4 regions of the Luteipulveratus mongoliensis genome follow, and region 3 is predicted to be linked to each of the others. Evidence: riboswitches for the same ligand, from Rfam matches in the RefSeq annotation. Region 3 holds a riboswitch; each other region holds the start of a gene.
The links. Region 3 has a riboswitch for cobalamin ahead of VV02_RS17025 (SCO2322 family protein). Riboswitches for the same ligand answer to the same signal wherever they lie in the genome.
Positions count from the first base shown of each region.

Region 1: it holds a riboswitch for cobalamin, as region 3 does, so the genes downstream of both, VV02_RS21190 (CbtB domain-containing protein) here and VV02_RS17025 (SCO2322 family protein) in region 3, are expected to answer to the same signal.
Region 2: it holds a riboswitch for cobalamin, as region 3 does, so the genes downstream of both, cobN (cobaltochelatase subunit CobN) here and VV02_RS17025 (SCO2322 family protein) in region 3, are expected to answer to the same signal.
Region 4: it holds a riboswitch for cobalamin, as region 3 does, so the genes downstream of both, VV02_RS21210 (putative cobaltochelatase) here and VV02_RS17025 (SCO2322 family protein) in region 3, are expected to answer to the same signal.

Region 1 is NZ_CP011112.1:4,461,125-4,463,317, forward strand. It holds gene cobT (nicotinate-nucleotide--dimethylbenzimidazole phosphoribosyltransferase) at 1-245, opposite strand, end outside; gene VV02_RS21185 (CbtA family protein) at 245-1,030, opposite strand; gene VV02_RS21190 (CbtB domain-containing protein) at 1,032-1,253, opposite strand; cobalamin riboswitch at 1,285-1,448, opposite strand; partial or broken gene VV02_RS27245 (histidine phosphatase family protein) at 1,465-1,926, shown strand; gene cobA (uroporphyrinogen-III C-methyltransferase) at 1,939-2,193, opposite strand, start outside.
Region 2 is NZ_CP011112.1:4,475,157-4,477,349, forward strand. It holds gene VV02_RS21240 (precorrin-8X methylmutase) at 1-122, opposite strand, end outside; gene VV02_RS21245 (hypothetical protein) at 119-985, opposite strand; cobalamin riboswitch at 985-1,126, shown strand; gene cobN (cobaltochelatase subunit CobN) at 1,161-2,193, shown strand, end outside.
Region 3 is NZ_CP011112.1:3,579,351-3,581,543, reverse strand. It holds gene VV02_RS17030 (energy-coupling factor transporter transmembrane component T) at 1-524, opposite strand, end outside; gene VV02_RS17025 (SCO2322 family protein) at 546-1,247, opposite strand; cobalamin riboswitch at 1,329-1,468, opposite strand; gene VV02_RS17020 (hypothetical protein) at 1,469-1,651, opposite strand; gene VV02_RS17015 (NAD(P)-dependent malic enzyme) at 1,712-2,193, shown strand, end outside.
Region 4 is NZ_CP011112.1:4,468,025-4,470,217, forward strand. It holds gene VV02_RS21210 (putative cobaltochelatase) at 1-1,272, opposite strand, end outside; cobalamin riboswitch at 1,377-1,560, opposite strand; gene cbiE (precorrin-6y C5,15-methyltransferase (decarboxylating) subunit CbiE) at 1,639-2,193, shown strand, end outside.

The DNA.
Region 1 (2,193 bases), 880 kb from region 3:
CGCACCATCAGGCCGGTGACCGCGGACGGGAAGGGCGTCACGCCGTACGCCGCCACCCCGTGGTCCCCGGCGAACACGGCGACGTGCACGTTGGGGACCGGTCGGGGTGGACAGACTCCCTGCGCCGCACTCAGCCAGACCGCCGTCTCGCCCAGCAGGCCCAGCGCGCCAGGTGGCGTCGCGAGACCGGCCAGACGACTACGGGCATCGGCCGCGGCTACGTACGAGACAGGGAGTGCTGACATCAGGCCGGTTGCAAGGCTGCGCGCTGCGCGGTCGGGAGGGACTGCCGCTGGTGGCGCACGAGCAGCAGCCCGAGCACCGCCGCGATCCCGGCCCACAGCGTGAGCTGCGTGGCCAGAGCGGCGAACCTGAACTGGTAGAGCGTGTCCGGCGGGAAGTCGCCCGGCACCTCGTTGTGAACCGGCATGAGTCGCGCGACGACGAGCATCACGACCGCGTAACCGGCGACGCCAGCGGTGATACCGGTGAAGGCGCCGTGCCTCCGCGCGAGTGCACGCGCGGCGTACGCCGCACCGATCGCAACGACCAGGCTGATCGCGATGAAGCCGAAGTAGCTCGCCGTACGCGCACCGATGGTGTCGGGGTTGCCGACAGCCGGCGGGTTGGGCGGGTACTTCGCGAACGGAACCGCATAGGCCACAAGGAAACCCGTCGCTGCAACGAGGGCAGCACACGCCTCTGGACGAAGCCGTCCGAGACGTCCGACGACGAGTGCGGTGACGAGTCCTGCCAGGCCGCCGAGCGTCGTACCGAGCACCTGCGTGGCGGTCAGCAGACCCCACGTGGACTGGTTGCTCCGGGAGACGATCGGAGCGTCTTCCTCGTGACTGTGCGCTGCTGGCGCGGCAGCGTCGTGCTCGTGGGCGGCGCCGGCTTCTTCGACGGCGATGGCGGCGTTGACGGGCGGCTCACCGATGGTGTGCGCGACCGTGAAGGCGAGCAGACCTGCGACGAAACCGGCGAGCAGTCCGAAGACCAAGAGCTGACGAGCAGTGAGGGTGCGCACGTCAGTGGCAGGGGAATCCGAGGAGGTGGCGTCCGTCGTGGACCCACTCGTGCACACCCGCGCCCGAGATCAGGCTCGTGGCGCCCTGCTCGGCGCCGACGAAGTAGATCGCGATGAGAGCGACCAGCCCGAAGAACGCCAGCCAGGGCAGCGTCTGGCGCAGCGAGATCGTGGGGATCTCGACAACGGGCGTGGTGGGGGCGGTGACAGCAGCCGAAGCCATGATGACCTCCAGGTGGGATAGTGCGTCCCGTGAGAGCGGCCGGGCACCGGTCGGTGCCCGGGATGGTCTGCCGCGGACGGGGTCTGACTCGGCCCGAAAGGACCACACAGTAGCGCCACTGCGCCGGATTCTCACCGGCTTCCCGCGTCGCGGCAGAGTCAACCTATGCTCTGGTCCGGCACCCGGTCAACGCAGGGATGGAGGCCACGGGATGGCGTCACGCCTGCTGCTCATCGGGCACGCTCCGACACCTGCGACACGCATATCAGCGTTCCCAGCGAATGACGAGCCGATCGACCAGAGCTGGGACCCGAGACCTCTCGCACGGCGTACCCAGCTGGCCGAGCGTGGGCCCGAGAGTCGTTGTGCAGCAACGGCACTCGGACTTCAGGTGGAGGCGTCGCTCGACAACGGATGGGCCGATCTGGACGCGGGCCGATGGCGCGGCCACTCACTCGATCAGGTGGTCGAGGCCTACGGCGGTGACGAGCTCGGCCAGTGGTTCACCGACCCGTCCTACGCCGGTCACGGCGGTGAGAGCCGCGACGACCTGCTTGCCCGCGTGACTCATCAGCTGCAGGTCGAGCGGCCACCCGGCCTCACGATCGTCATCTCCTCACCGCTCGTGGTGCGCTCCGCGTTGCTGGCCGCGCTCGGCCTGCCCGCTCGTGCCCTCGCCCAGGTCTCAGCCGGTCCGCTCGACGGCGTGGAGATCACCGGCGGACCGGTCTGGTCGCTGCGCCGACTCCAGCCCTACCCCCAGTGGTTGCAGGCCCACGACGCTGCCGACGACCGTGATGGCGGGCGCGCCCAGTCCTGACTGTCGTACGACGTCGGCCAGTGTCGATGCCGTCGCGGTGACCACCCGCTGAGTCGGCATGCCCGCATCGGCGACGGTGGCAGCCGGCGTGGCGGGGTCGAGCCCGGCCTCGACGAGGGC
Region 2 (2,193 bases), 900 kb from region 3:
ACCTTCTCGGCGTCCGCAGGAAGGTGCGCCGCGTCGGCCTCCGCGCGGATCGTCGCGAAGGACTGCCGATAGATCTCGGCCCCATCGGTCTCGTAGTCGTAGCGTCTCGTCGGCGCCTTCACGCGAGCTCCTTCGGCAGATAGTCAAGGTTGTAGAGCACGATGCCGCGCCATGGCGTGATGACGAGTCCCGTGGCGTACGAAGCGATCTCGCGTACTCGGTCAGCCGGGACCGCCCCATCGTGCAGATCAAGGTGGACGGCCCAGCGTCCGTCGTTCTGCCGTATCGGACCGTACGCCGGTGGCTGGCCATCCTGCCGCTCCCACCGGACCGCAGCTCCCAGCTCGACGCCCTGACCGGGCAGCTCCTGGACGTGCCAGGCCGCACTCTCGCCCTCACCACAGACTGCGAGGAAACGATGGGCGCGGTCGATCAGTGTCGCCACGATCTGGTCGACCGCAACCACCGAGTCGGCGCGCTCACCGACCACGATCTGCGCCGAGTCGGGCGCGATGACGACAGCGCCCAGGTCGACCGACGCCGCCGCGATGTCACCCCGCCCGTCGTCCAGCGCGAAGAGGAACTTGCCCGGCAGACCGGCCAGGGCGTCATCCTCCAGCAGCGCTTCGTCGAGGTCCGCGACGACGCCTCGCAGGTCGACGATCCCGCCAGCAAGTCCCGTGAGCGGGGAGCAAGTGATGTTGCGGACGAGGTCGTGTGAGCGCCGCGGCAGCAGGCCGACAGCCTCGATCTCGTCGCTCACGTCAAGGCCCGCCGCGAGCCCACGCAGCTGGACGTTCGCGCGCGAGGTGAGGTGGACGTACCCGTCGCCCTCGCGCTCGGCGATATCGGCGAGCGCTGTCAGGCCAGACGCGCTCACCCGACCGCCAGGCAGTCGTACGCGCAGCAGGTCCCCGTCGTCCGCGCGCCACGGCCGCAGCACGCCAGGGCAGCGGTCGAGGCGGGTGCGAGTCACGGCGGACATGCTCGCACGACCCTCGGGGTAGCCTGAGCGGGCACATCCCTGCGAGACCAGGAACCCGGTGCCATTCCGGGGCGGTTCCGCCACTGTGAAGCCGGCGCCAGCGCCGACCAGCCAGACACTGGCCGCGGGGATCTCCGACCATCACGGGGCGAGAACCCCGCTAAGGAGCTCCTCGATGACGCGCATCCTGCTGCTGTCCACGTCCGACACCGATCTGCTGTCCGCCCGCGCCAGCGGTGCCGACTTCGACCTGGGCAACCCCAGCCGTACGCCGGTCGCCGGCCTCCCCGAGCGTCTCACCTCCGTGGACCTCGTCGTTGTGCGCATCCTCGGCACCGCGCGCACCTGGCAGGACGGGCTGGACGCCATCGCCGCGTCGGGGACACCGACGGTCGTGCTCGGTGGCGAGCAGCTGCCGGACGCCGAGCTGATGTCGCTCTCGACCGTGCCGGTCGGAACGGCGGCCCAGGCTCACCTCTATCTCGCGCAGGGCGGACCCGCCAACCTCACCCAGCTGCACGCCTTCTTGTCGGACACGGTGCTGCTCACCGGCGAGGGCTTCGAGGCACCCGCGGAGATGCCGACCTGGGGCTGGCTCGATCGCAGCCCCGCTGGTCGAGTAGCCACGAGGGACCGCAGCCCCGCTGGTCGAGTAGCCGTGAGGGACCGCAGCCCCGCTGGTCGAGTAGCCGTGAGGGACGAGCGGCGTATCGAGACCACAGACCGTGCACGCATCGGCATCCTGTTCTACCGAGCGCACGAGAGCAGCGGCAACGCCGCCTTTGTGCACGACCTTGCCGACGCCATCGATGCAACGGGCGAGGCCGTCGGGCTGCCGATCTTCTCGTCCTCGCTGCGCAGTGCGCCCGCTGATCTGATCGAGGCGTTCGGCACCCTGGACGCGCTCATCGTCACGGTGCTCGCGGCCGGTGGCAGCAAGCCTGCGACCGCCGGCGCCGGCGAGGACGACGAGGCCTGGGACGTCGCGGCGATGGCGGCCCTGGACATCCCGATCCTGCAGGGCCTGTGCCTGACGTGGTCGCGCGAGGACTGGGCCGAGTCCGACGACGGCCTCTCGCCCATTGACTCGGCCAACCAGGTCGCCATCCCCGAGTTCGACGGCCGGATCATCACAGTTCCCTTCTCGTTCAAGGAGATTGACGAGGACGGACTGCCGTCGTACGTCGCCGATGAGGAGCGCTGTCACC
Region 3 (2,193 bases):
TCCGCCAGCTGAGGCACATAGGTGAGCGCGACCACGACGGCGGTGCCGACGTCGTACAACGTCGCGGGGACGTAGCGCAGCAGCCGGCGCGGGTCGGCAAGCACGTTGCAGGCGCCGACACAGATGAGGATCGCGGCGAGCTGGAGACCGTGGTAGACGGCGTCCAGGAAACTCTCGAGCATGACCGGACCGCCGAGCTGCACCCCGGCCATCCAGTCCGGCAGGGGCACCTGCGGCAGGGACAGCATCTCCGTGCGACCGCCGACGCCACTGCCGAGCAGCACGGTCATGGTCACCCGGATGGCGACCGCGACGAGCGCGATGCCCATGAAGATCGCCAGCGTCGTGCTCGCCCCAGTCTCGCGGCGCAGCAGCACGACCCAGCCGACCACAGCCATGAGCACGATCAGGTAGGCCGGGTTCGTCGTACGGGATGCAGCGGCGGCGAGCAGGAGTCCCCACAGCCACCACGCCACGGGATGGAGCAGGCGCGGGGGAGAGAGGCGGTCGGCCAGGCTGGTCACTGCGTGAGAGGCACCGGCTCGTCAGGCCGTCTCGGTACGACGGCGACGCAGCAGGGTGAGGAGCGCACCGAGCAGCAGCAGGACGACGACGCCCGCGACCAGGACGATGGTCATCGTGTTGCTGCTGGACGCCTTGTCCTCCGCCGGCTTGGCCACGGCGATCGTGACCTTGTCGTCGACGGCCTTGGCGGCCGCGCTGACCGTCTTGACCGGACCGCCGCAACCGGTGGCCGGCCAGCTGCCGACCGCGCAGACCATGCCCTTCTCAGTGCGGACTGCCGCGACAGCGGCGAGTACGTCGGCGCCAGTCGCCTTGGTCGGTACCTGTGCGCAGGCGGAGCGTGGCGTGGGCGGGGTGCCGGACTCCGCGTCGGCCGCGCGGCCGAAGTCGATGACGACGCCGACTCGCTTGGTGCCGGACTTGGCAGGCGTATCGGCGCAGACCTGCGCGAAGGTCACGACGCCGCGCGGCATCCGGGTGTCGGTCTCGGAACCGACGGCCCACCGCCAGCCCTCCACGGCGCCATCAGCCGGTGTGACCTGCGCCGGTCCCTTGGGAGCGAACGTCCAGGACGTGCCCTTGAGCTGGTAGTAGCCCCAGAACCGGAACGCGGCCGCAGACGCACGAGGCGCGGTGGCGGTGCCGAACGTGAGGGCGAGCAGGACTCCCAGGGCGACCAGGATCCAGGGCCGGGCGTACGAACGGGACTGACGATGACTCATGAGGACCTCCTGCTGGATCGAGATCGGCAGGAGAGACAAGGTCTCGTGGCCGGCTCGTCCGCACTCCGCGACGGATCAGTAATAGAGCCGAACCTGGCGGGAGGTGCTCCGGCTCGCGTCCGAGGACGCACACGGTTGCGGGACAGCGCCGGGATCTCACCGGCTTCCCCTGTCCGACAGGTGTTCGGTGGCTGAACAGTCCCATCGCACGCCTGAGCTTGTCAAAGGTGGGTCGTTTCGGTGAAGAACCGACATTCTTGACTGATCTTGCAGAATGTCGGTCGGGCAAACATGACAGCGGGCAGAAAGTTGTAGAGATCTTTCCGCTGCTGTGTCATGGTGGCGGGCAGCGCATCACCCTCGCGTCGACCGATCGCCGTACCCGGCAGCAGGTCCAGCAACATCTGTCGGACCACAAGCACCTGCAGCCCGTTCCGATTCGTTCATCCCGAGGTGATCCCCGCATGACCACCGCACTGGCCTCCGAGCCCGGCCCGGACACCAGCGGACCAGTCTTCGCTGCCCATGAGGGCGGCAAGCTGGAGTCCGTCCCCACCAAACCGTTGCGCGACCGCAAGGACCTCGCACTGCTCTACACACCCGGCGTCGCCGACGTGTGCCGAGCCATCGCCCAGGACCCTGACCTCTCGCACCGCTACACGACCCGACGCAACACCGTCGCTGTCATCACCGACGGCACCGCTGTCCTCGGCCTTGGTGACATCGGCCCGGTCGCCGCGCTTCCGGTCATGGAGGGCAAGTCGGTGCTGTTCAAGCACTTCGGTGACGTCGACAGCGTGCCGGTGTGTCTGGAGTCGGGCACGGTCGAAGAGCTGGTCGACGCCATCGCCCGCCTGGCACCGACGTACGGCGGCATCAACCTTGAGGACATCTCGGCCCCGCGCTGCTTCGAGATCGAGCGTCGGCTGCAGGAGCGGCTGGACAT
Region 4 (2,193 bases), 890 kb from region 3:
GAGTCGGGCGCGGTATGGCTGCCCGGAACGGATGGTGGACTCCGCCGCCGAGCCGGAGCCAGGCGGCATCTCGCGCGACTCGGGCGACTCGGGCGGTGCAGCCGACTGGTCGGACGGTGCAGCGGACTGGTCGGGGGTCGATTCCGGGGGCTCCGACGTGTCGTCCGCGGGTCCGTTTTGAGCGGGCGGCTCGGGCTCGCCGTCGCCGGTGTCCGAGTCGCTCGGTTCGCCATCCGTCGGGGGCGGTGGCGGCGGTGGCGGCTCGTCGTCGCCCAGCAGCTGGTCCAGCAGGTCTTCGTCGAGCCCCGGGGCATCGAACGGGTTGCGTCGACGACGGTGCGGGATCGACAGCCGTGCCGCGACCCGGATGTCCTCGGTCGTGACCGCAGAGCGACCCTCCCAGGCTGCATGCGCAGCGGCCGCACGCGCGGTGACCAGGTCGGCACGCATGCCATCCACCTCGAACGCCGCACACACTTCGGCGATCTTGGTCAACGCCCGATCTGACAGGTCCACCGAACCAACCGCCTTGCGAGCGTTGATGACTCGGTCGGCGAGGGCAGCCTCGTCGGCAGCCCAGGCCGCTGCGAAACCGGCGGGGTCGGCATCGAAAGCCAGGCGCCGGCGTACGACCTCGACGCGGGTCTGCGGATCGCGAGGTGCGCGTACCTCGACGGTCAGGCCGAAGCGGTCGAGCAGCTGTGGGCGGAGCTCGCCCTCCTCAGGGTTCATGGTGCCGACGAGCACGAAGCGTGAGGCGTGCGAGACCGAGACGCCCTCGCGCTCCACGGTCGAGCGCCCCATGGCCGCGGCGTCGAGCAGGACGTCGACCAGGTGATCGTGCAGCAGGTTGACCTCGTCGACGTAGAGCAGTCCGCGGTGGGCGGCGGCCAGCAGGCCGGGCTCGTACTCCGCCACGCCCTCCGACAACGCCTTGTGCAGGTGCAGCGAGCCCATGACCCGGTCCTCGCTCGCGCCGACGGGGAGCTCGACGAGCCGGGCGGGGCGCGTGGTCGGCGAGCCAGAGTGCGGGCCGTCGGGACAACGCGGGTCCGGGTGGGACGGGTCGCACGAGAACCGGCAGCCCTCGACCACCGCGACGTCAGGCAGCAGCGCAGCGAGCGCGCGCACCATCGTCGACTTGGCGGTGCCCTTCTCGCCGCGGACGAGGACGCCGCCCACCTCAGGGGCGACGGATGTCAGCAGCAGCGCGAGCGACATGTCGTCGGAGCCGACGACGGCGGTGAACGGAAAGGTCGGTGAAGCCTGCATGAAGACTGATCCCTCTGGACGAGACTCCTCCTCCGGCCGAGGTCGCAGGCTCCCTCGGTCCGGCATCGTCGTCACGTTCCCACGGACGCACCGGACACACGCGGCACGTCGGTTGCTGCGAGGCCGGTCTTCGGACTTCCGAGCCCACTGACACGCCTTCCCGGTCTCCCAGTGGCTGCGCACGCGCAGTGTCAGTGGCTGTCTCGGTCACCGCAGCGGGTCCTGTGCCGGAATCTCACCGGCTTCCCGATTCTCCCTGCTAGGGGCACCTCGCATCTGCCGCTTCGCACCCTAGCGTCCGCTTGTGAACAGCGCTGCGCCTGTCGGTCGAGGCCGAGACGGTGGTTTGTGGTTAGGGTCCCGCCTGTGAACACCGTGACTGTCGTGGGGATCGGCGCTGATGGCTGGTCGGGCCTTCCGCGTTCGAGACAGGAGATCGTGCTGGGTGCCGAGGTCGTCGTCGGGGGACGTCGGCACCTCGACATGGTGCCCGACGTGCCGAGGCAGGTACGCCGGTCGTGGCCCTCTCCCCTGCGCGAAGGTCTCCCGGCACTCCTGGCCCAGTACGACGGCCGCCGGCTGGTGGCTCTCGCGTCCGGTGACCCGCTGCTCTCCGGCGTCGGCACGACCTTGATCGACCTGCTCGGACCCGAGCGGGTCGAGATCGTGCCAGCGGTCTCGTCGGTCTCGCTCGCCCACGCCCGGATGGGCTGGCCCTACGAGTCGGCCACCGTCGTCTCGCTGGTCGACCGACCGGTCGAGGACCTGGCTCGCCGCCTCGCACCGCGACGCCGCCTCACCGTGCTGTCCGCCGACGAGTCGACCCCAGGGGCCGTCGCCGAGCTGCTGACCGAGCAGGGCATGGGCACCGCCGAGATGACCGCCTGGTCCAACCTGGCCGCTCCGGACGAGTGGGTGGCC